Regions from separate parts of the Carnobacterium antarcticum genome, predicted to be linked through region 2. Evidence: predicted binding sites of a transcription regulator. Region 2 holds the regulator's gene; the other holds the start of a gene.
The links. The regulator CtsR, encoded in region 2, represses protease genes until heat stress. The targets are predictions, from matches to a motif close to TTGGTCAAAAAAGGTCAAANA.
Positions count from the first base shown of each region.

Region 1: clpB (ATP-dependent chaperone ClpB) is a predicted target of CtsR. The motif match lies at 8,254-8,274, and genes of this name have one in related genera.

Region 1 is NZ_CP010796.1:311,161-323,176, reverse strand. It holds gene pyk (pyruvate kinase) at 1-603, opposite strand, end outside; gene pfkA (6-phosphofructokinase) at 672-1,634, opposite strand; gene dnaE (DNA polymerase III subunit alpha) at 1,844-5,182, opposite strand; gene NY10_RS01675 (YjzD family protein) at 5,333-5,524, shown strand; gene clpB (ATP-dependent chaperone ClpB) at 5,584-8,205, opposite strand; gene NY10_RS01665 (polysaccharide pyruvyl transferase family protein) at 8,414-9,607, opposite strand; gene NY10_RS01660 (metal-sulfur cluster assembly factor) at 9,776-10,117, opposite strand; gene NY10_RS01655 (prolyl oligopeptidase family serine peptidase) at 10,204-10,965, opposite strand; gene NY10_RS01650 (Cof-type HAD-IIB family hydrolase) at 11,099-11,911, shown strand; gene NY10_RS01645 (YitT family protein) at 11,965-12,016, opposite strand, start outside.
Region 2 is NZ_CP010796.1:1,968,397-1,980,412, reverse strand. It holds gene NY10_RS09340 (hypothetical protein) at 1-122, shown strand, start outside; gene guaC (GMP reductase) at 322-1,296, opposite strand; gene NY10_RS09330 (PepSY domain-containing protein) at 1,620-2,300, opposite strand; gene NY10_RS09325 (GNAT family N-acetyltransferase) at 2,406-2,957, opposite strand; gene NY10_RS09320 (cation diffusion facilitator family transporter) at 3,082-3,978, opposite strand; gene NY10_RS09315 (Chromate resistance protein ChrB) at 4,009-4,536, opposite strand; gene proC (pyrroline-5-carboxylate reductase) at 4,773-5,585, shown strand; gene tadA (tRNA adenosine(34) deaminase TadA) at 5,622-6,164, opposite strand; gene NY10_RS09300 (helix-turn-helix domain-containing protein) at 6,285-7,148, shown strand; gene NY10_RS09295 (hypothetical protein) at 7,191-7,595, opposite strand; gene NY10_RS09290 (ATP-dependent Clp protease ATP-binding subunit) at 7,731-10,229, opposite strand; gene NY10_RS09285 (CtsR family transcriptional regulator) at 10,249-10,716, opposite strand; tRNA gene NY10_RS09280 (tRNA-Pro) at 11,037-11,110, opposite strand; tRNA gene NY10_RS09275 (tRNA-Arg) at 11,140-11,213, opposite strand; tRNA gene NY10_RS09270 (tRNA-Leu) at 11,221-11,309, opposite strand; tRNA gene NY10_RS09265 (tRNA-Gly) at 11,362-11,433, opposite strand; tRNA gene NY10_RS09260 (tRNA-Thr) at 11,437-11,512, opposite strand; tRNA gene NY10_RS09255 (tRNA-Leu) at 11,534-11,618, opposite strand; tRNA gene NY10_RS09250 (tRNA-Lys) at 11,657-11,729, opposite strand; tRNA gene NY10_RS09245 (tRNA-Val) at 11,731-11,806, opposite strand; rRNA gene rrf (5S ribosomal RNA) at 11,836-11,951, opposite strand.

The sequences.
Region 1 (12,016 bases), 950 kb from region 2:
TAAAACATCACTTGGACGACGAACAAAACTTGCTGCAATATAGTCAACATCGTTTTCTAAACCAAAACGAATATCAGCAGCATCTTTATCTGTAATTCCTGGTAAGTTTACAGATACGCCAGGTACGTTAACACCTTTTTTATTTTTTAGTACTCCACCATTCTTAGCTACAGTAACCAATTCACGATTTTCGTGATCAATATCTGTTACTTCTAAATCGATCAAACCATCATCTAAAAGAATATGTGAACCGGGGTGAACATCATTGATCAAATCAGGATAAGAAACTGAAAATTTTTCTTTTGTTCCTTCAACTTCGTCCATCGCAATACGAACAACGTCTCCAGAAACAAAATCAACTCGACCATCTTTCATATTATGCGTACGAATTTCTGGTCCTTTCGTATCTAATAAGATAGCGACCATTTTCCCAGCAATTTTTGAAGCTTCACGAATATTTTTGATACGAGCACCGTGTTCTTCAAAGTCACCATGTGAAAAGTTTAAACGAGCTACGTTCATTCCCGCTTCGATCATTTGAACTAATAACTCAACTGTTTCACTAGCTGGACCAATTGTACATACTATTTTCGTTTTTTTCATTCTGCAATCTCTCCCAATAAACATTTTTTAAAATCTTATACACATTATTAATAGGAAATTTCGTTAACTTAATAAGAAATTTCTTGATTCAATTTATACAGAGATACATCAGGCATATGTTTTTGATTTTGTAAAAGATCTTCAAAATCATTTTCCACAATTTTACTACCAATAATACCTAAGCCTAAACCGCCTTTGCCTTCTTTCAGAAGGTCAACTGCTTTAGCGCCAAAAATGCTTGCAAGCACACGGTCACGAGCTGTAGGAGAACCGCCACGCTGCACATGTCCTAAGACAGTCACGCGTGCATGATGATCTCCATATTCAGATAGTTTCTCAGCAAAATCATTGCCATTCATTACGCCTTCAGCCAGAATAATAATGCTGTGTTTTTTACCTCGTTCGCGTCCTTTTTGTATCGTGCTGGCAACCTCTTCCATATTAAATTCTTTTTCTGGAATGATGATTTGTTCTGCTCCGCCAGCAACACCGGTCCACAAAGCAATGTCTCCTGCATTACGGCCCATTACTTCAACGATAAAAGTACGCACATGGCTCGTTGCAGTGTCTCTGATTTTATCAACTGAATCTAAAACGGTATTGATTGCTGTATCAAAACCGATACAGTAGTCGGTTCCCGGAATGTCATTGTCGATCGTTCCAGGCAATCCGATCGTTGGATAGCCATGTTTAGCTAAAGCCAAACCTCCACGGTAAGACCCATCTCCGCCAATGACTACTAAACCTTCAATGCCAAATTTTTTCAGCTGTTCTATTCCTCTTAATTGTCCTTCTTCAGTTGCAAATTCAGGGTAACGAGCTGAATAAAGAAATGTTCCACCACGTGAAATTTTGTCTCCAACATCTCTTCTGGTCAATTTACGAATGTCTCCGGCTACTAAACCTGCATAGCCATAGTTGATACCATAAACTTCCATTCCTTCATAAAGTCCTTTACGAACGACTGCGCGAACAGCTGCGTTCATACCTGGGGCGTCCCCACCACTTGTCAAAACAGCGATACGTTTCATTTTGATAACCCACCTCATCAATCAGTGTATTTAGCGTAAAAAACATTCTTTCACCATTGTTAAAAACACTTTTTACATGTTTACTAGTATTCTTTTAAGTCAGACTACTAATCCTCACTTAAATTATTAAGCTCACAGAGTCATTCTACCATTTTTAGCTAAGATTGTCCTAGTAAAATGATGAAATCTTCTAAAAAACCTCTTTTTTTTCATCCTTTTTGGATAACCACATTTTTAGAACCCATAATTTTTTTGAGAACTTCTTGTAACATTTCTGACCCGTCGACCCACTCAGTTTCATCCAGCACCATTTTTTTATTGGTTGCTTCGTAATATAGAATAACAGGAATGTTTCCTGAATGCTGCTTTAACGTTTCTTTCATTTCAGACAATATCTGAATGTTGTTTTTTTCAGAAGATATCCGAATAAAACATCTGTCTGGGCTTTGGTCTTGGTTGAGTTGTTCAACATTTTCTAGACGATTGACGATCATTTGCGGCGTTTGATCGCGATTAGCTTCTACTTTCCCTTCTACATAGAGAATTTCACCCTTTTCAAGTAAGCGGCTATATTGACGGTATTTAGGCGGGAAAAGGGTTAGTGAACAATCCCCTGAAGCATCATTTAGTGTTACAAATGCCATTGGTTCGCCTTTTTTGGTCCTGATTTTCCGAACAGCTTTGACTAAGCCTATAACGTTTCCTTGATTGCCGACTTGCAGATTTTGAACGAAACTGGCTTGTTTCAAGAAACGTAAATTTTCATAATTTTCAGTAGGGTGTCCTGATAAATATACTCCTAAATAGTGTTCTTCTGCTTCTAGTTTCTCCTCAAGGGTTAAATCTTCAGCCGTTTCATATTTAGGTTTTAAAATATCGAATAACCCAACGTTATCGCCACTCAATTTAATGCTCGATAAAATGCCTTCTAAAGAAGCAATCAATACTCCTCTGGAATAGCCTAAAGTATCAAAAGCCCCCGTATAAATCAACGGCTTAATGTATTCTTCTTTCAGCCATTTTGCATCTATCCGTCGAAGGAAGTCGATCAGATCATGAAATGCTCCAGTTTCTTTTCTGGTGCGGATAACCTCCAGGATCATTTCTCTTCTCAATCCTTTGATCGACCCTAAACCAAATTGAATTTCTCCCTCTTTTAACGAAAAGACCGAAAAACTTTTGTTAATATCAGGCGGCGATAAAATGATTTTTCGTATTTTAGCTTCCAAAATAAATTCTTTCATTTTGGTGGGGTTGTTTGAGGCTGAGTTTAACAATGCAACAAAAAAAGCTGCTGGATAATGAGCTTTTAAATAAGCCATCTGGTAAGCGATGAAAGCATAAGCGACAGCATGCGAGCGATTAAAGCCATAATCGGCAAACCGTTCAATATAGTCGTAAACTTGAGTCGCAACTTCTTGTGTATACCCCAGACCCTTAGCACCATTGACAAAATGGGTTCGTTCCAAGTCGATAATATCTTTTTGTTTTTTCCCAATGGCTCTTCGCAAAATATCGGCTTGCCCTAATGTATAGCCGCCCATTTTAGAAGCTACTTGCATGACTTGTTCTTGATAAACCATCACGCCATACGTGACTTCCAAAATCTCTTTCAAGCTGTCATGAGGATAAACAATGGGAACTTGGCCTTTTTTCCGTTGAATAAATAAATCAATTTGTTCCATTGGACCAGGACGATACAATGCATTTACCGCGGCCACATCTTCAATTGAAGTCGGTCCTAATTTCCGCAGTACATTTTTAATACCGGCTGATTCAAACTGGAATATCCCGACAGTATCGGCTTTGTAAAATACTTCTAATGTCAACGGATCGTCCATTGGGAGATCGAGCAAATCAAGAGTTAATCTTTCCTCGCGTTTGATCAGCTTTAAAGCCTGATCAATGATTGCCAGATTTTTCAAGCCTAAGAAGTCCATCTTTAACAAGCCGATTTCTTCTACATTTCCCATAGCGTATTGCGTCAAATAAATCGTACCGCTGCCTTTTTGTAAAGGCAAATAACGATTTAACCGTTGGTCACTGATGACGACTCCGGCTGCATGCGTTGAAACGTGCCTAGGCAAACCTTCGATTTTTTGTGCTGTTTCAAATAACAAACGATTTTTTTCGCTTTTTTGCACTAGTTCTCGCAGGGAAGCGGATTGCTTATAAGCAGCTTGAAGTGTGATTCCTAAGACTTTTGGAATGGCATTGGACCAAACGCTCGCCTCAGCTTGGCTAAGGTCAAACGTTCGTGCAACATCTCGTAAAGCCATTTTTGCTGCCAATGTTCCAAAAGTGGCAATTTGAGCCACATGATCTTGCCCGTATTTCGTTTTTACATACTGCAGCATTTCTTCGCGTCGATTGTCTGGAAAGTCTAAGTCGATATCCGGCATCGTATAGCGTTCTTCATTCAAAAAACGTTCAAATAATAAATTGTAGACGATCGGATCGACATCTGTAATGCCTAATGCAAAAGACACCAACGAACCTGCCGCTGAGCCTCTTCCTGCCCCGGTAACTATTTTTTCTTCATGAGCATATGCCATGAGGTCCCATACGATCAGAAAATAATCTTCAAAACCCATTGTATGGATAACAGCTAATTCATGATCAAGGCGCTGCTGATATACCGCATCATAATTTGGAACTCGTTCCCCTAAGCCTTCCGTACAGCGGTCACGCAAATACGCAGCCGTCTGAATTTGTTCCGGTAAAGGATACTTTGGCAGTAAATGTTGTTGCAATTCAATTTCAACGTCAATGAGTTCAGCAATCTTTTCCGTTTGGTTGACAGCTTCTTGTAAACCAGCGGCTTCAAAATCGCTCACTATTTGAACCTTTTCAGGCAAAGCATAAGGGCCTTCCATTATTTGACCCTCTAAATCGATCTTTTCACCAGAGTCAATAGCTCTTAATACTTTCGTACTGAAGTCATCAGCTGAATTCAAATACCGCACATCGTCCAAAGCTACAGTTTGAACAGCGGTCTGTTGCGCCAATGCCACCAACTCTGTTTGGATGGTTTTTAAAGAATCGTGCAATTGAACCCCTACATAAAATTGCTGCTCAGGAAAAATCGCTCGGTACTGTTCGATAACGTCTTTCGCTTTTGTATTTTCTTGGTTCATTAAAAAATATTCTGCTTCGCCGGTTATTCCAGGCGTAATAGCAATCAATTCTTTACTGTGCTCTTTTAATATGCTTCCATCCAGCATCTCATTTCTGTCCAATAACATTTTTTGACTGGACAGTTCCATCAAACTCCTGTAACCTGCTGCATTTTTAGCTAATAAAATAAGCGAATAATTTTTCTGAGTATCTACTACACCGTTGATTTCTAGTGCTAAGCCGATAATGGGTTTGATTCCATGTTTTTTACAGGCTTTATAAAAATCGATGGCGCCATATAAGACATTATGGTCTGTCAACGCTATAGCTTGATAGCCACGCTCCTTAGCGGTTATAACGAGTTTTTCAATCGAAATCGTACTTTTTAATAAACTATAGGCACTAATAACTTGTAAATGTACAAATGACATTTTCGTCACTCCATTCTGGTTCCATCGTTTCTATTATACCCTTACTGTAGAACGTTTCGCAAACTCTTTAAATGAGAAAAACCAAGGTTAAAGCTTTACAATCTTTTTTTAAGTGATAAAATTAACATGTGGAAGAAGGGGTGTTTAAAAATGAAATATATTATTACTTTGTTTTGGGGATTTTGCATCGGACAAGCAGTAAATTACATTGGAAGTTCGTTAACTGGTGGTTCATATGATTTTATGACAGCTACATTAATTGGACTTGTTTCAGCGATTTTGATCATGCTGATCGGCCAAGCTATTCCAAAAACCGTTCACACAACTTCGGCTCACGAATAGCCGTAAGAAAAAAAAGCATCCTGAATTGCGGATGCTTTTTTTGTTTTTATTTTTTAATTTTAATCAATGGTTTCATCAAGCGGTTGGTGTGCAAAAGCTAAGTGGTCTTGTTCTAACGTAATGGTCACTTTGGATTTTGGCAACACTTTCCCAGCAATGATCTCTTTTGCTAAGGGTGTTTCAATAGCTTTTGTTAAATACCGTTTTAACGGACGTGCGCCATAGATTGGATCATAAGCATTTTCAGCGATCCATCTTTGAGCTTCTTCTGAAATGGACAACTCAATCTCTTGATCTTCCAAGCGTTCTGCTAAATCATTCGTCAATTTAAGAATAATTTTCTTCACTACTTCGATCGTCAATGGAGCAAAGAGAACCGTGTCATCGATTCGGTTTAAAAATTCCGGTTTAAAATGGGCACTCAATAAAGCCATTACTTCTTCTTTGGAAGCTTCATCGATTTGGCCATTTGCATCCGTACCTTCTAACAAAACAGAAGAGCCGATATTGCTCGTCATAATTAAAACCGTATTTTTAAAATCAACTATGCGGCCTTTACCATCGGTTAACCGTCCATCATCTAGCACTTGCAATAAAATATTAAAAACATCTGGATGAGCTTTTTCTATTTCATCCAGCAAAATAATACTATACGGATTGCGCCGAATGGCTTCTGTCAATTGTCCGCCTTCTTCATAACCTACGTAACCTGGAGGAGCCCCTACTAAACGTGAAACGGCATGTTTTTCCATGTATTCGCTCATATCGATGCGTACCATACGGTCTTGAGAGTCAAACAAATTTTCTGCTAAAGCTTTAGCTAATTCTGTCTTTCCTACTCCAGTAGGCCCTAAAAATAAGAACGAACCCAACGGCCGATTAGGATCTTGAAGACCTGCTCGTGCTCGAATAACAGCATCTGTGACACTTTCGACAGCCTCATCTTGTCCAATGACCCGTTCATGTAACGTATCTGCTAAATGCAGCAATTTTTCGCGTTCGCCTTTTACTAAGCGTGTTACTGGTATTCCCGTTACCCGGCCAACAACAACTGCAATTTCATTTTCAGTAACCGATTCTTGAACTAAACGTTGAGAACTGGATTGTTCTTCATTCTGTTCTGCTTCTAATTCTTTTAATTCTTTTTCCAAGGCTGGTATTTGTCCATGCCGCAAGACTGCTGCTCGCTCCAAATCGTAATTGCTTTCAGCATCTTCTAATTCACGCCGAGCTTGTTCAATCTCAGCACGTTTGTCCCGCAATTTTGAAACTTCTTCTTTTTCTGTTTCCCATTTCATTTTTAATAAATTGGTTTCTTCACGTAAATCAGCTAATTCTTCACGCAACAACTCTAATCTTCGTTTGCTTGCATCGTCTTTTTCTTTTTTCAAAGCTGCTTCTTCAATTTCTAACTGCATTAACCGTCGTGTTACTTGATCTAACTCAGTCGGCATTGAATTCATTTCAACTCGAATCGTTGCACAAGCTTCATCCACCAAATCAATGGCTTTGTCTGGTAAATACCGATCAGTAATATAACGATCAGAAAGAGTAGCTGCTGCGACCAACGCATTATCATGGATGTTCACACTGTGGTGGATTTCAAACCGTTCTTTCAATCCTCTCAAAATACTGATGGTATCTTCAACTGAAGGTTCATTGACTTGCACTCGTTGAAAACGGCGTTCCAATGCCTTGTCTTTTTCCATATATTGTTGGTATTCATCTAATGTGGTTGCACCGATACAATGCAACTCACCACGAGCCAACATCGGTTTCAATAAGTTTCCAGCATCCATGCTGCCTTCTGTTTTTCCAGCGCCGACGATAGTATGGATTTCATCAATAAACAAGATGATTTTCCCTTCGCTTTTTTTCACTTCTTTTAAAACAGCTTTTAAACGTTCTTCAAATTCGCCACGAAATTTAGCTCCAGCAATCAACGCTCCCATATCTAAAGAAAATATTGTTTTGTCTTTCAGGTTTTCAGGGACATCTTTTCGGACGATTCGTTGAGCTAGCCCTTCCACGATGGCTGTCTTACCAACTCCAGGTTCACCAATTAAAATAGGGTTATTTTTTGTTTTACGCGACAAGATACGAATCACATCGCGGATTTCTTCGTCCCGTCCAATGACAGGATCTTGCTTTCCGCTTTTAACGGCTTGCACAAGGTCTGTGCCATATTTTTCTAGGGCTTGATAGCCTTCTTCTTGGTTTTGTGACGTCACACGCTCTCCTCCTCGCAATTGTTCGATTTCCGTCCTTAATTGTTTTTCTTTTATTCCTTGTGAATCCAAGTAGTTTGTTAAAACATGGTTTTTTAGTTTCATTAAAGCTAACAGAACCATTTCTGTTGCTAAATAGTCATCTTGGAAAGATTCTCGCAACTGATCGGCTTCAGATAACAAACGAAATAGATTTTGGCTCATAGTTTGGCCATAACTAACTGTATTGCCTTCAACAACTGGCAAGCGATCGAGTTCTTCATCAATAAGCTGTTCGAATTTAGTAACGTCGACGCCGCTATTTTGATAAAAATTACGTGCAAAATGACCCGGTGTCATAAATATTTTCCACAAATGCAAAATGTCTATCTCTTGATGGCGCCTTGTAACAGCTATTTTCTGTGCATCGCCTAAAGCTTGCTGCATAGTGGAAGTTAATTTTTCAATATCCAACATACATTCCTCCCTTTTTCTTTTTATTCTTGAACTTATTATATCTATTTGGTCAGTATTGGTCAATAACATACCTGCATTTTTAATAAAACAGTGGGGTCACTGTTTACTTTACCCCTTTAAATTTTCCAGTCAAATTTTATTATCTTTTTCAAAAAAACAGCACCCTTTCTCATGAAACTTAGCGAGAAAGAATGCTGGATAGTTTTCAACAGATACTTTTCTTTTGCTCTTTTTCGGAAAAAGAGTCTCTGACCTGATGAGTTAATGCATTTTCGATACTATCGTACAACTGATCCAAAACAGCTTGTTTCTGCAACTGGATTTTTTTGAGGTCGTATTTTTCTCCGTTTAACTGCTCCAGCTTTTTAACGATTTCTGAGACAGGATCTTCATGAGTAAAAACACGTTCTGGCTGTCCAATAGCTTGAAAAAAATATTTTACTTTTTTGTCCCAACCAACAGCTAAACTTGGAATGCCGAGAGAACAAGCCACAATATGACTGTGCAATCTAAAAGACAAAATGGAATGATAACCAGCAATTTGTCGAACCAGATCCTCGCCTGTCATCGGACGCGGAGCTGCTAAATCTGATTTGCCTTGGGGATGCGAGCGGTTATAAGACGAAGCGATCTCTTTCGCTAATTCTTCATCTGCTGGATCGCCGTTACAAAACAACTGCCATTTCAAATCCTGTTTATCTAATTCCGCTACCACGTTTAACCAGAACTTTATCATTTGTTTTTTACGCCCAGCTAGGTGCATCACACCCAACCCAATTCGTTCACTTGGTTCTTTTCTGACTCCATACTCTTCACTGCACCATAATGCTGTATCGTAAGTTTGTTGAACTTCTATTTCATCATTACTCATAATCTCTTTTTGAAAAGTTTCTAAATTATCTCTCAGAGATACTGAGATAACATTTTCTTTTAATAATGTCTTTTTTAACAACTCTTTTAATTGACGCCCTTTGATTTTTCCTAATCCGCAAGAGTGAAAAACCACTGGCACTCCTTTTTCACTTAAAGCTCTGACATACCTTGAAATAGGAATGATAAAATGATTGAATAGCAACTGCCCGCCTGCAAATACAGCAATATCATAATCATCATCACAAATATCTTGAATAAACGTCTTTTTACCTTTACTGCTGTTGAGCAGAAGATAAAGCGGATATTCAATTGCTGAGTGAAAATGCCGGTTAAAATTAAACAGTTTAGCATGCGATTTTTTCGTGTTTTGATTGTCTTCATACCCTTTTTTTCCTGAGATATCTCCCATCACAAGTGTACAGTTGGGATACTCTTTACGAATCAAACTAGCGACCGTTTCACAAATGATGCCGTCTCCGAGGTTTTCAGAATAAACTTCACCAATCAAAAGACCTTCACAATTCATCCCCCCTCTTATCCTTCTAGTATAGTTATTACTTTAAAGACCAGAAAAACAAGTGTCAATTTTGAGGGCTTAGCTGTACAGAAACTTAGTTGATCAGTTTATATCTTATGGGCAAATTTAAAGAACTGTTTTGCCTTCACTTCTGAATGCAAAACAGTTCTTTTTTCATCAACGAATTCCTAGCGCAATACGAGCATAACGGCTCATTTTTGAAGTATCCCAAGCAGGATACCAAACCAGTTTTACTTCTGAAGCCCTCACTTCAGGAATAACTTTTAGAGCTTCTATAATATCATTGGTGATCACATCGGCAAGCGGACACCCCATGGTAGTAAGCGTCATTTCTACCACACAAAGACCTGTTTCATATAGGTAAACATGATAAACGAGTCCTAAATTAACAATATCGATTCCCAATTCAGGGTCAATAACTTTTTCCAAAGCTGCACTAATACGCTCATGAATTTCAGCTGCTTTTTCTGTATTCCAAAGTTTATTTTTATTCTCCATCTGGCTAAGCCCCTCCTGTATTCACTATTCAGTTTACTTGTTCTTATACGGAAAGTAAATAACATCAAAGAGATATTGTGAAAAAATTATAAATGTTTCAAAAAGAACTCAGCCATTTCTACAGACGTCAAATAAGGGACTTTATGACCCGCTCCAACTGTGGTTGTAAAACTGACATTCTCGGCATGAGGTTGATCTTTAATGGACTGATAAAAATCAAAAGTGGGTTGATAAGGTACTAAATCATCCTTTGTACCATGCCAGAAGTGAACCGGACGACCAGCAATCGCTTCTGGTTGAGCATCTAATGAAATCGGTTGAAGTGCCGCTAATTCTTTTGCATAGTCAGCTTCATTGAATGGAACATTCATCCCTTCGACCCATTTAGAAGACAACAACCATTTTGAAAACGAAACGGGTGAAGGACTGCCCATTAAAACCACAGCGGCTTTAATCCAAGGAAATTGAGTTAAAGCTGCACAGGTTGTAATTCCTCCCATCGAAAGTCCGCTTACACCAAAACGGTTTGGATCAGATAACCCCATTTGGATATAATGATCTTTTAATACGGGCAATTCTGCTAAACTGTGTGCAATCACATCCCAAAACTCGGGGCTGTCTTTTTCTAATAATTCGCCAGCACTGCGTTCCCCATGAAGATGGGCTTCTGGCAAAAGCGCGCGAAACCCTCTTTTAGCAAGTTCGTACCCATTGACCAATGAACTTTCTTTGTGATTGGTCCAGCCATGGTAAAAAACCACTGTAGGCAATTCATCTGTTTCTTTTCCTAAAGGTGCGACTTCTAGCAAAGGCAATCCAGCTACCGTAACCGATTTAATTGAGATCATCTGTTTTCCTCATTTCATTATTTATCTATTGCTCCGAACTTTATGGTAAAATAAATATATAGTCTTTACTATTTTAGTTTAACATAAAAAAATAGTCATTCAAAAAAATAAAAAGTGCTAAATGGAGGCCCTCATGAACAGAAAATTAATCGCCATTGATTTAGATGGGACCACACTGAACCCTCAATCAAACATCACGCTAAAAACACAAGCCGTTTTTCAAAAGGCTAAACAAGCCGGCCACATCATTTCGATTGCTACAGGCAGACCTTACCGCAGCAGCAAACATTATTACACGCAACTCGAAATGGATACACCAATGGTCAACTTTAACGGCGCTTTATGTCATTTACCTAATGAAGCCCAATGGTCTGCTCAGTACCATAAAACATTGGATCGCGATATCGCTCTCAGTATGTTAGATTTGAAAAAAGAATTCGATATTCAGTTAATTGCTGCCGAACTTCAAAACACCGTTTATGCGGATGAAAACTATCTGCCTTATCCCGATTTTTTCCCGAACGGCCAAAAAGAGACTCTAAAACTTTCTGCTGCTAATTTAAAAGAAGACCCTACTTCCGTCTGTGTCTTCACTGCAAAAGAAAATCAAGCATTCATCACGAATAAAATTATCCAACGCTACGGAGATTTAGTAGAAGTAAGAACTTGGGGCGGACAATCGCCTTGTTTAGAAGTTGTGGCTGCTGGAGTTCAAAAAGCAATGGGCGTTGAACGGATCGCAAGCGTCTATGGAATCAAGCAACAAGACATTGTCGCTTTTGGTGATGAAGACAACGATTACGAGATGATTCAATACGCTGGTCATGGCGTTGTAATGCAAAACGGAATCGAAGCTCTTAAAGATATTGCCAATGATATTACTGAAAAAACCAATGCAGAAGATGGTTTAGCCCATTATCTAGAAGATTATCTTGGTTTAATCTAAACAAAAAAGCTTTGAACGTTTGAAACATCGTTCAAAGCTTTTTTCTGTTCGTTTTATGAATTGTCCCTTCTAGCTTTTTGTTGATCTGAACTTAAAAATTCGCCT
Region 2 (12,016 bases):
AGCTGACTGTTTATGACTTAGACAGCAACACTATTTTGTACGAAGGAATAATTGAAAAAGCTAAGGGTTCTACTCAAAAATCAACTGACGGTTTGAACATTTATGACGGTATCATCAACTAAAACTGCATAAAAAAAGGGAGTGAGACAAAAAGCGTTTAGACCCGAATCACTGGAACGAATAAGCGCAGTATGGTCACAGACCATCGAGCATTATTCGTGAAGTGGACGTCGGGTCTGCTTTTTGGAACACGTTCTAGAATAAATATTCGGATATGCAAAAGAGGTTGGGACTTTTGTCCCAACCTCTTTTTGCATTTTATTAACGGTCGCCATTAAAAATAGAATTTTTAACAATGACATAATCAACTTTACGCAGGGATTCCAGATCATTTCCGCCAGCGTATGAAATAGAAGACTGTAAGTCTTGTTTTATTTCTAGTAACGTCTCTGAGATATCGCCTTTGTGTTCTACCATGATTTTTTTGCCTTCAACATTTTTCCGCTCGCCTTTTTGAAATTCTGAGGCACTGCCATAGTATTCTTTAAACGTTTTCCCATCAATTTCAAGCGTTTCTCCTGGCGATTGTTCATGTCCTGAGAAAATCGAACCCATCATGACCATTGATGCACCAAAACGAATGGATTTAGCAATGTCTCCATGGTCGCGGATACCGCCATCAGCAATAATCGGTTTCCGAGCCGCTTTTGAACACCAGCGAAGCGCAGCCAATTGCCAGCCGCCCGTTCCAAAACCTGTTTTCAATTTTGTGATACAAACTTTTCCAGGTCCGATTCCCACTTTTGTTGCATCGGCACCGGCATTTTCTAATTCACGAACGGCTTCAGGTGTTCCAACGTTTCCAGCTATTAAGAATGTTTCCGGTAAGTGTGTTTTTATGTGACGAATCATCTCAATCACTTGGTTGGAATGTCCATGAGCGATATCGATCGTAATGTATTCCGGTATAAGGCTTTTTTCAGCTAATTCTTTGATAAAAGTGTATTCATCCGCTTTAACGCCGACACTGATCGAGGCATATAAGCCTCTTTTGTGCATATCTTCAATAAACGGCTTCCGTTTTTCTTCTTCGAAACGGTGCATCACATAGAAGTAATCATTCTCTGCAAACCAGATAGCTAAACTTTCATCCATTACTGTTTGCATATTCGCCGGTACAACTGGCAATTTAAATGTTCGGCTGCCGAACACTACGCTAGTGTCACATTCAGATCGGCTTTGGACAATACTTTTATTGGGAATCAATTGGATATCTTCATAATCAAAAACTTTCATGGGCTTTAAAACCTCTTTCTCTTCGTTTTTATCTTATTTTTGCAGTTTTCTCTTTCAACCGCCGCTTACAAACGAACATTAATTCATATTTCCAGTTTCATAGTTCGTCCACTAACCAATTTACCGCAAATGGCGTTATTTGTCAAAAGAATTAAGCATAAAAAGGGATAAAAGGGAACTTTCTGATTAAAAACCGATCGGTCGTTCGATATCTAATGAAAACAGACCTGTTTTTCCCGTTTTTTTAGAACAACAAAAAAACAGCCATTTCCCAGAATACTTTTCTGGAAAACAGCTGCTTTTTCACTACCATTCTTAAACAATCAGTCTTTATCAATAATGTCTCCTGTTTTAGCATCAACGTAAACATCAACATCATGATCGCCATTTTCAATATTTTCTACTTCTACTTCATAATAAGTTTTCTCAAGTTTGGTTTCCAATTCCCATTCTTCAACGTAGCCGCTGCCTATTTCCTTAAGCGCCGCAGTCATTGCTTCTTGAGGCGATATCAGATTGGTTAAATCAAGCTCTGTCTTATTCTGAGTGTTTTCAGTTTCTCTTTCTTTTTCTAAAATATCTCCAGACATTGCATCGATATTCAGTTCCATTTCTTCGCTTTGATTGAACCCTTCAACTTCATATTGATAGTAGCCATCATCTAAATCAAAACTAATGGATTTGATCGTAGTATCCGGATATGTTTCATTATAAATATCAATAGCCTGTTCTAAACTGACTTTGTAGTCTTGATTTTCGATTCCTTGAGAAGATGCCTCATCGTTTGTGTTTTGAGATTCATCGGAAGAAACAGCTGAACTGCTCTCACTCGCTTGATCTGCTGATGACTCGCTGCTCACTTCCGGCGTAGTAGTTGATGAAGAAACGGACTCTTCCGGTGCTGGATTCGGCGTCGTTTCGTTTGCCCCACAAGCTGCTAAGACTGTTGCGGATGTTACCGTCACTAATCCGACCAAGAGTTTCTTACTCGTATGTTGTAACATATTATCCTCTTCCTTTCCTTTATTCCTCTATCCTGATCATAAATGAAAGAACAGAGAGATTAAAGCAAAAGGCTTGTTTAGTTTTCCAAAGCAGCAACATACTTTTTACTTCATGTACTCTTCTTTCAAAATGGAATAACAGACATCATCGGAAAACTCGTTTCTCACCAATCGATTTTTGCGCAAGACGCCTTCTCGGGTCATGCCTAAACGTTCCATCACTCTACCGGAAGCTTTATTTTTAGAATCGTACATCGCGTAGATGCGTTCTAACCCAATGATGTTAAACCCTAATTCCAGCAGCAAGTTTGCTGCTTCGGTTATATACCCGTTTCCCCAGAATTTTTTATTTAAGGTATAGCCCAATTCCGCTTTTTTATGTGTCATATCAACACGCAAATCAATCGTTCCAACCATTTTATTGTTTTCTTTCAATACCAATGCGTATTTTCCAATTGGATCTTTGGCGAAATATTCCGCAATCACATTTTTTGTCGCTTCTAAATTTTGATGGGTGTCAAAAACAAACCGTGTTGTCTCTTCATCAGATGCGTATTCGTACATATCTTCAGCATCCTCAATTGAAACCGGCCGCAGAATAATGCGCTCACTTTCTAAACGATTGTGCTTGATCAATAAATAAAGGGTACTTTCCATAGGCTATTCCTCTTTTCCGTCCATTTTTAATGCTGCTTAATTCACGAGTTTAATCGTAACGAACTTAGTGCTAAATTTCAACTGATTTTTTCCAACGGATCGCTGCTTCTCTTTGCGGTTGGAATTAAGGAGTTTTTTTCTCTGCGGTAGGCGAAGCTGGTTCCACGTGTACATCAATGTCGATCACACCATAGTTGTCTTTTAATACACGTTCAACATTTTCGGTAATTTGATGCCCTTCGTGAACAGTCAACGTCGCTTTGACCAAAATCGTTACATCAACATAGGTATTGGCACCATATTTACGTGCTTTGATCGAATCAACGAAAAGAACATTCGGCAATTCGAGGATACTCGTTTTATAAGCTTCCAATTTTTCAGTATCAAATCCGTCAGAAAGAGAAAAAGCACTATCTCGAAAAATTTCGATACCGGTTTTTAATATAATGATCGCAACGATAATAGCCATCAACCCATCTAACCAAACAAAACCCAACATCGATCCAAAAATGGCTACAGCAGTGCCTAAACTAGTCAAAGCATCGCTGAGGTTGTCTTTTGCGACAGCTTTCAATCCTTCGCTGTTGATTCCTCGCGCTAATCTTAAATTATAAATATAAACGCCTAACATGACAAATGCAGCAACTAACCCAGTAATTCCCGCAATCTTATCCGGCGCTATGATCTCTCCTTCAAAAATTCGGCTAAAACTAGAGTAAAATACTTGAATCCCTACTAAAAGCATCACAAAAGAAGTTACCAAGCTGGCAATCGTCTCCGCTTTCCAGTGCCCATAAGGATGGTTGTCATCCGCTGGTCTTCTGGCTAAACGTAAACCAATCAACACCGCTACAGAAGAAACGGCATCGGTCATATTGTTCAGTCCATCTGCTTTTAAAGCTGCTGATTGATAGGTCATTCCAATAAAAATTTTAGCTACCGACAAAACAATGTATACGACGATACTTAAAATCGCCCCTTTTTCTGCTCTTTTCAGTTCTTCATAACGCTCTTGCATGATCATTGACCCCTTTAACTGTTATATATTTCTTTATTTTTCATTCCGAATAAAGACCAATTGACTGAACGTCTCAAGTATCTCCCGACTTTTTTCGACCAATTCATGGGCTTTTTTTTGACTTGGAGCAGTAAAACGATCGCGCAAAACAATTTTTTCATACCAAGAAACCAATTTTTCAAATTCATGTTCTTCTTCTTCTAATTCAGCAAAAATAAATTTTTCGTTTTTTATTTCTCTTCTGACTTCTTGTAAATAATTTTCACATTCACGAATCAATTCAAGGTACTCTTCTTCGCGCATTTGATTAAACTGTCCAATAACCGCTTGTTCCTGTTCTTTTCCTAAAAATTCTGAGCTGACTAAAAAGCTTTCGCCTCCATTAGCCTGAATTTCTTGAGATAATTTCTCCAATACGCGATTAGCTTCATTTGTATCTGGTAAAATCCATAGAGATTGTTGTAAATTAACCGCACCATATCGCTTCAACTTGCGCCACGCAGCTACACGGTAACGCGAAGGTTCGCTTGGTAAAGTATAGCTCATCATTAACCACTTCACAGTTCTCATCCTTTTTGTCGTATTTCGATAGATAATTCGTAACAACCGTTACATCTTTTTTTGCAACACGAGCTTCATTCTAACATCTTGTAACAGTCGTTACAAGAGGAAGGTTTATAGGGTAGAACTTATTCATGGGCATTTACCGAAAAAGAACGCCTAGCTTTCGGCTTTCTATTTTATGGTAAAATAAAACTACATCAGTTAAGTGTATCTAAAGAATGGAGTGTTTCGTTATGAAAGTAGGATTTATTGGAATAGGAAATATGGCCAGTGCCATTATCAAAGGGATGATCCAACAAGGACATACAAAAAGTGAAGATATCTATGTCACAAATCGCACCAGTGATAAATTAGCCGCTTTTACTGCTGAAACGCATACGATTGCCTGTGCCTCTAACGAAGAATTGATCAAATCAGTTGATGTGGTCGTTTTGGCTACCAAACCAACCACTCTTCCTGCTATCTTGCCGGCTCTAAGTTCTACGATCCAACAACATGACCCATTGATCGTATCGATTGCTGCCGGCACGACTCTTGAACAGCTGGCAAATCTTCTTGGGGAAAAATCGAAAAACCCGATTATCCGGGCAATGCCGAATCTCAATTCTATGATTGGCGAGGGAATGACAGCGGTGTGCGGCAATGCTGCTGCTTCTGCTGAGCAGGTCACCTTTATTCTTGATATGTTCAAAGCTATCGGTGAAGCCGTTGAATTGGAAGAAAAAGACTTCAGCACATTCACTGCTATTGCCGGCAGCTCACCTGCGTATGCATTCCTCTTTATTGATTCTTTAGCTCGCGGAGCAGTCAAAAATGGAATGCCAAAAGACCTTGCTACGAAAATTGCAGCACAAGCTGTCTTAGGTAGTGCCAAGATGATCTTAGAAAGCGACCAATCTCCTTGGAACTTGATTGACCAAGTTTGTTCACCAGGCGGCACAACAGTCGCCGGCATTGTTGCTTTAGAAGATGAAAAATTTATTTCAACTGTCATTAAAGGGGTTGATGCGACCATCGCAAAAGACCAAGAGCTAATGCAGGGTTAAAAATGAAAAGAAGGATAGACGGCCTCAACTGGCTGTTTACCCTTCTTTTTCCTTGTCTGTTCCATCTGTCGATTCTTGCAAAGCTGCTGCTTTACGTGCAGCTTTTTCGGCTTTTTTACGTTGACGCAAAGCTTTAAAAAAATCTGTCAGTAACGCTCCGCATTCTTGTTCTAAAATAGCTTTTTCAATTTCAACTTGATGATTGAAGCGTTCATCTGCTAATAAATTCATTAATGTACCCGCGGTTCCTCCTTTAGGATCTGGAGCACCGTAATACAATTCTTTGACACGTGATAAAATCATTGCTCCACTGCACATGGGGCAAGGCTCAAGCGTCACGAACAGTTGAGCATCTTCTAAACGCCAATTTTTTACCGTTTGATTAGCTTCTTGAATGGCCAACATCTCAGCGTGAGTTGTTGCATCATGGCTTTCTTCCCGCCGATTGTGCCCCCGACCAATAATTTCTCCATTTAAAACCACAACAGCCCCAATCGGCACTTCTAATTTAGCTCCAGCTTTCTTTGCTTCTTTAATTGCTTCACGCATAAAACATTCTTTTTCTTCTGTCGTTAACATACATTCATTCCTTCATCGTTTCTTGGTCCCATCATATCATAAACTGTCCCAAAATCTGAAAAAGAATGTTAGAATGGAGTTAGAAGAGATCAATAGTCTCTATCTCAAAGAGGTGATTTTTTGAAGTTTGATCAAATTAAACAAATCTATCCAGAAGCTCAATTAGTTCATGAACCTAAAAATACAAATGTAACCGTTTCGTTTCCTTTTAAAGACCAATGGATTCAATTCAATGCCGCTACCAAAACGAACCGAGAACTCGATTTGCTTCAGCTAATGTTTAAACCAGAGCAAGCTCCCCTCCAGCATGCCGCTAAACAATCTGATTGGTATGCTTTTTTACTTGGAGAACGAAATGAGTTGCCAGAGAAAACCGGTGATTTCCGTGTGATTCAATTTGCCCTTTTAAAAAAAGACCAGCAATTTGACCAAAAAACATGGCTTAAAGCTTTTAAAAGTATGTTTGAAAGCGTTGATGAAGCTTTTTTTATTGACGAGACTGCTGGCTTGTTGATCCAAAGCGAATCAGCTGGAAAATTAACAGTCGAAGAATTGTCTGCTATCATTCAGACCCTTGATGATGACTTCTCAATCAAAACGATTTGTTACATCGGACAGTTTTGGCCGTTCAATTCGGATTTCCGCAGCATCATTATGGAAGAACAAATCATTTTCAACAAACAGAAAAACAAGACCTCCGCACTCTTTTCGCTGCCGACTGTTGCTTTAAATTACTATACAGCTGAAGCATTAGAAAAAAGTCCGTTGATGCAAGCGTTGAAGAAAAAATTTATTGGCCAACCAGAGTGGAAAGAATTGGTGTTAGCTATGTGGCATAGTCAAGGGAATATCAGCTTAGCTGCCAAATCTTTGTATGTTCACCGCAATACACTCCAATACCGGATAGACCGCTTTTACGAACTTAGCGGCTTGTCTTTGCGTGATATGAATGACTTATTATTGTGTTATTTGTTACTGTTGTAAGAAAAAACAGACCTGATACGCAGGTCTGTTTTTTGCTGTCTTTTATTTTTTGATTTTATCTTTAATGTCGCCAGCTACATCTTCTGTTTTATCGACTACCATATCTTTTTTATCTGCCAGCATGTCTTTTTTGTCCATCAGCATATCTTTGAATTCACTTGTTGCATCTTTCAAATGATTGCTATACGTGCCCACTTGACCTTTTAAATCAGTGACTTTATCAACCACTTTGAGTAAATTAGTTATTTCGTCATCTGATAATTTTTCAACAACATCTAATGCTTTTTCGTTGCCTTTCAACTTATCTTTAACAAAGGTTTTAGCTTTTTTACGGTTGATGCACGCTTCTAGTTTCGCCATAGTTTTATCGGATGAAGATAGAATGAATGCTCCCACCGCCACAGTTGTGCCTAAGCCAATAAGTAAATTACGTGTTGAATTTTTCATACTACTCACATTCCTTTCAGTTATATCTGTGAACCAATCATAGCAGAAACTGGAAAAAAACACGAACAAAAACGCCTAATGCGATGGAACTGCATTAGGCGTTTTAATCATTATTTATTGGATAAACTCACTAAATCAAGCTTTTTCTTTATCTCCGGAAAGGGCAATTTTTTCTTTTGTTTCAGCGCCTTTGACAGTGATACGGATTTTGCCTTTAGCAGCCCCGATCGTTACATGATCACCAATTTTTACATTGCCGCTTAGCAATTCTTCGCTTAAGCGGTCTTCAATTTCTTTTTGAATTGCACGACGTAATGGACGTGCACCGTATTCAGGATCAAAACCAGCTTTAGCGATAACATCGATGGCAGCTTGAGTAATTTTGACATGAATGTCCATTTCTTCCAAGCGTTTGACAATCACTTGTCCCATCAACTTAACGATTTTATTCAATTCAGGTTTTTCAAGTGAATGGAAGACAATGATTTCATCCAAACGGTTAATAAACTCTGGTTTGAATGTGTTTTTCAATTCTTCTTTGATGCGTTTTTCCATCGTCTTATGATCTTTTCTAGCATCAACAGCACTAAAACCAACCGACTTTTCATCTCGTAAAGCTGTTGCCCCAAGATTGGAAGTCATGATCATAATGGTGTTTTTGAAATCCACTTTACGGCCTTTAGAATCCGTTAAATGCCCATCATCCAACACTTGCAAAAGAATATTGAAAACGTCTGGATGTGCCTTTTCAACTTCATCAAATAAAATGACTGAATAAGGTTTTTGACGAATTTTTTCAGTTAATTGTCCGCCTTCATCGTAACCTACATACCCTGGAGGAGAACCAATCAAGCGGCTGGTGCTGTATTTTTCCATAAATTCAGACATATCGACACGAATCAAGGCATCTTCACTACCAAACATCGCATCTGCTAATGTTTTAGCCAACTCTGTTTTACCTACTCCTGTAGGTCCTAAGAACATAAAGGACCCAATTGGGCGATTTGGATCTTTCAACCCGCTTCTGGCACGTCTAATGGCTCTAGCGACTGCACTGACAGCTTCTTCTTGACCAATCACACGATTGTGCAGCACTTTTTCCAATCTCAATAATCGATCGGTTTCTTTTTGCTCCATTTGTTGGACAGGTATTCCAGTCCAGAGCGACACTACTTCAGCAATGTCGAGCGCCGTCACTTGCAATTGAGAAGCAGCAGTAGATTGTTTTTCTTGTTTGAGCAGCAAGTCTTCAATTTTTTTCCGTTGGCGCATTTCTTTCACTCGAACTTTGGCAGCTTTTTCAAAATCTTGCAATTGGATCGCGGTTTCTTTTTCTTGGACCAATTCATCCAATTCAGTAATAGCAACAGCTAAAAGAGTGGGTTTATCTGAGACATCTAAACGCACTTTAGCTGCTGATTCGTCGATCAAATCCAGAGCTTTATCGGGCAGTTGTCTAGAAGTAATATAACGCGAAGACAATTGAACAGCTGCATGAATCGCTTCTTCTGTTATTTCAACATTGTGGTGTTCTTCATAACGCGAACGCAGACCTAACAATATTTCTTCTGTTTCGTCTGGAGTCGGTTGATCAACACGGATAGGTGAAAAACGACGTTCGAGTGCTGCATCTTTTTCAATATACTTTTGGTATTCGTCTAAAGTAGTCGCACCAATCGTTTGCAGCTCTCCCCGTGCTAAAGCAGGTTTCAGGATATTGGAAGCATCGATTGCTCCCTCAGCTCCGCCAGCACCAATCAACGTATGCAATTCATCAATAAAAAGAATCACTTCTCCATCTTGATAAATTTCATCGATAATTTTTTTCATGCGTTCTTCAAACTCGCCGCGGTATTTAGTGCCCGCAACTAATGAACCCATATCCAGCATCATCAAGCGTTTATTGGCTAACGTTTGAGGCACTTCACCGGTAACGATTTTTTGAGCCAATCCTTCTGCAATGGCTGTTTTACCTACACCAGGTTCTCCGATTAAGACAGGATTGTTTTTTGTTCGACGGCTTAAGATTTGAATAATGCGTTGGATTTCTGTCTTACGTCCAACGATAGGATCCATTTTACCAGCACGAGCGTTAGCCGTTAAATCTCTTGCTAATGAATCAAGTGTCGGCGTTCCTGCTACGGGTTTAGAAGCTGCCTTTGGACGTCTGCCTTTGCCATTTGTCACATCTGAGATCCCCATTTTTTTCAAAAGAATTTGACGGGTTTTGTTCAAACTAATATCTAAATTAGTCAAAATTTTAGACGATAAGATATCTTCTTCTCTTAATAGACCTAATAGCAAATGTTCCGTTCCTACTAAAGGAGCTCCCATTCGTCTTGCTTCGTCTGTAGCTAATGTGATTGCTTGTTTAGCTCGAGGCGAATAAGGCAAGACGGCGTTTTTCGAAACATATTTCATGGTTCCATAACCCGTGAAATGTTCTATTTCTTCTCTTACGTCTTTTTCCGTTACAGAAAATTGACGAAGTGTTTGGCCCGCAATTCCATCTTGTTCAACCATAAGGCCCAACAAGATGTGCTCTGTCCCGACAGAATGATGACGGAATCCTTTAGCTTCTTCCTGTGCTAACATTAGAACCATTTTTGCTTTTTCTGAAAATAATTCATTCATATTTTATTACCTCCGTCTTTTAAGACTGTTCATATTTTAAATTGTTTAAAAATGCTATTAAAATGCGTGCCCGTAATTCATGTTCCAGTTTTGAGTCTAAAGATAAAACCGATTTCTCCATCGCTGATAACATTAAATCGGCTTCTCGTTTAGCTATCATATTGTCTTCGTATAACGTTTCTACGATTGAAAAAGCGTTCCTTTGAGAAATCTTATCTCCAACCACATCAATCAGCATATCCAACATTTCTGCTTCATCTAACAACTTTACTTTTATAATTCGAATATACCCGCCGCCGCCACGTTTGCTCTCAACCAAATAACCTTGTTGAACAGTAAAACGTGTGTTGATGACATAGTTAATTTGAGAAGGAACACAATTAAATCGATTTGCCATTTCACTACGCCTAATTTCGACTTGCTCATCCGTTCCAAGTACTTTCTTCAAATAAGCTTCAATGATATCCGACATATTTTGATTATTCATGTGCTATTCGTTACTGAAACAATGAAGATGTATGGTATGTATATTACCTATTTTTACCACACAATGCAACGGTGTTCTCTCAGTAACACTCCTTTTCTTTTTGTCTTAACACTAGACTTAATCGCTCGTTCCTTTTTTCCTCTAGAACAGCGTCAACCAATCAGACTAATCCTTGACTAATCCTGACTTTCATTATACGAGAAAATAAGCCATTTGAAAAGCCACACAGTCTCATTTGCCTTAAAAACTATTTAATTCTAACCAAATAAAAAAATAACCACTAATGAAATAAGTGATTATTTTTGTATTTTATTCTTTTATCGGGAAGACAGGATTCGAACCTGCGACCCCTTGGTCCCAAACCAAGTGCTCTACCAAGCTGAGCTACTTCCCGTAATGTTCTTCAATGTTAGTTTTGAAAAATGCACCCAAGAGGAGTCGAACCTCTAACCGCCTGATTCGTAGTCAGGTACTCTATCCAATTGAGCTATGGGTGCTGAATAATGGTGCCGAGGGCCGGAATCGAACCGGCACGGTGATCACTCACCGCAGGATTTTAAGTCCTGTGCGTCTACCTGTTCCGCCACCCCGGCATTTAGAACAAGCAATGATTTTTTCAAATCTTGCTTACTAGTTGGTCTAGTAAGCGGAAGACGGGGTTCGAACCCGCGACCTCCACCTTGGCAAGGTGGCGTTCTACCACTGAACTACTTCCGCAAATGGTGCCGGCTAAAGGAGTTGAACCCTCGACCCTCTGATTACAAATCAGATGCTCTACCAACTGAGCTAAGCCGGCTAATACAGTAAAAAGAATAAATGGTGCGGGTGAAGGGACTTGAACCCCCACGTCTCTCGACGCTAGATCCTAAATCTAGTGCGTCTGCCAATTCCGCCACACCCGCTAAGCGTAGCATAACTATCCATCATAGATGTTTAGTTATGAGTCATGCAGGATTCGAACCTGCGACCCTCTGATTAAAAGTCAGATGCTCTACCAACTGAGCTAATGACTCATGGTGGAGGTTAACGGGATCGAACCGCTGACCCTCTGCTTGTAAGGCAGATGCTCTCCCAGCTGAGCTAAACCTCCATGGGATAAATTAAATTTAATGAATCAATGCGCGGCAGCGTCCTACTCTCACAAAGGGAAACCCTTCACTACCATCGGCGCTAAGAAGCTTAACTGCTGTGTTCGGCATGGGAACAGGTGTGACCTTCTTGCCGTCACCACCGCACATTTTTTCATCAAGAGAACGGTGTTCTCTCAAAACTGGATAGTGTTTTTCTCTTGCAACATCGT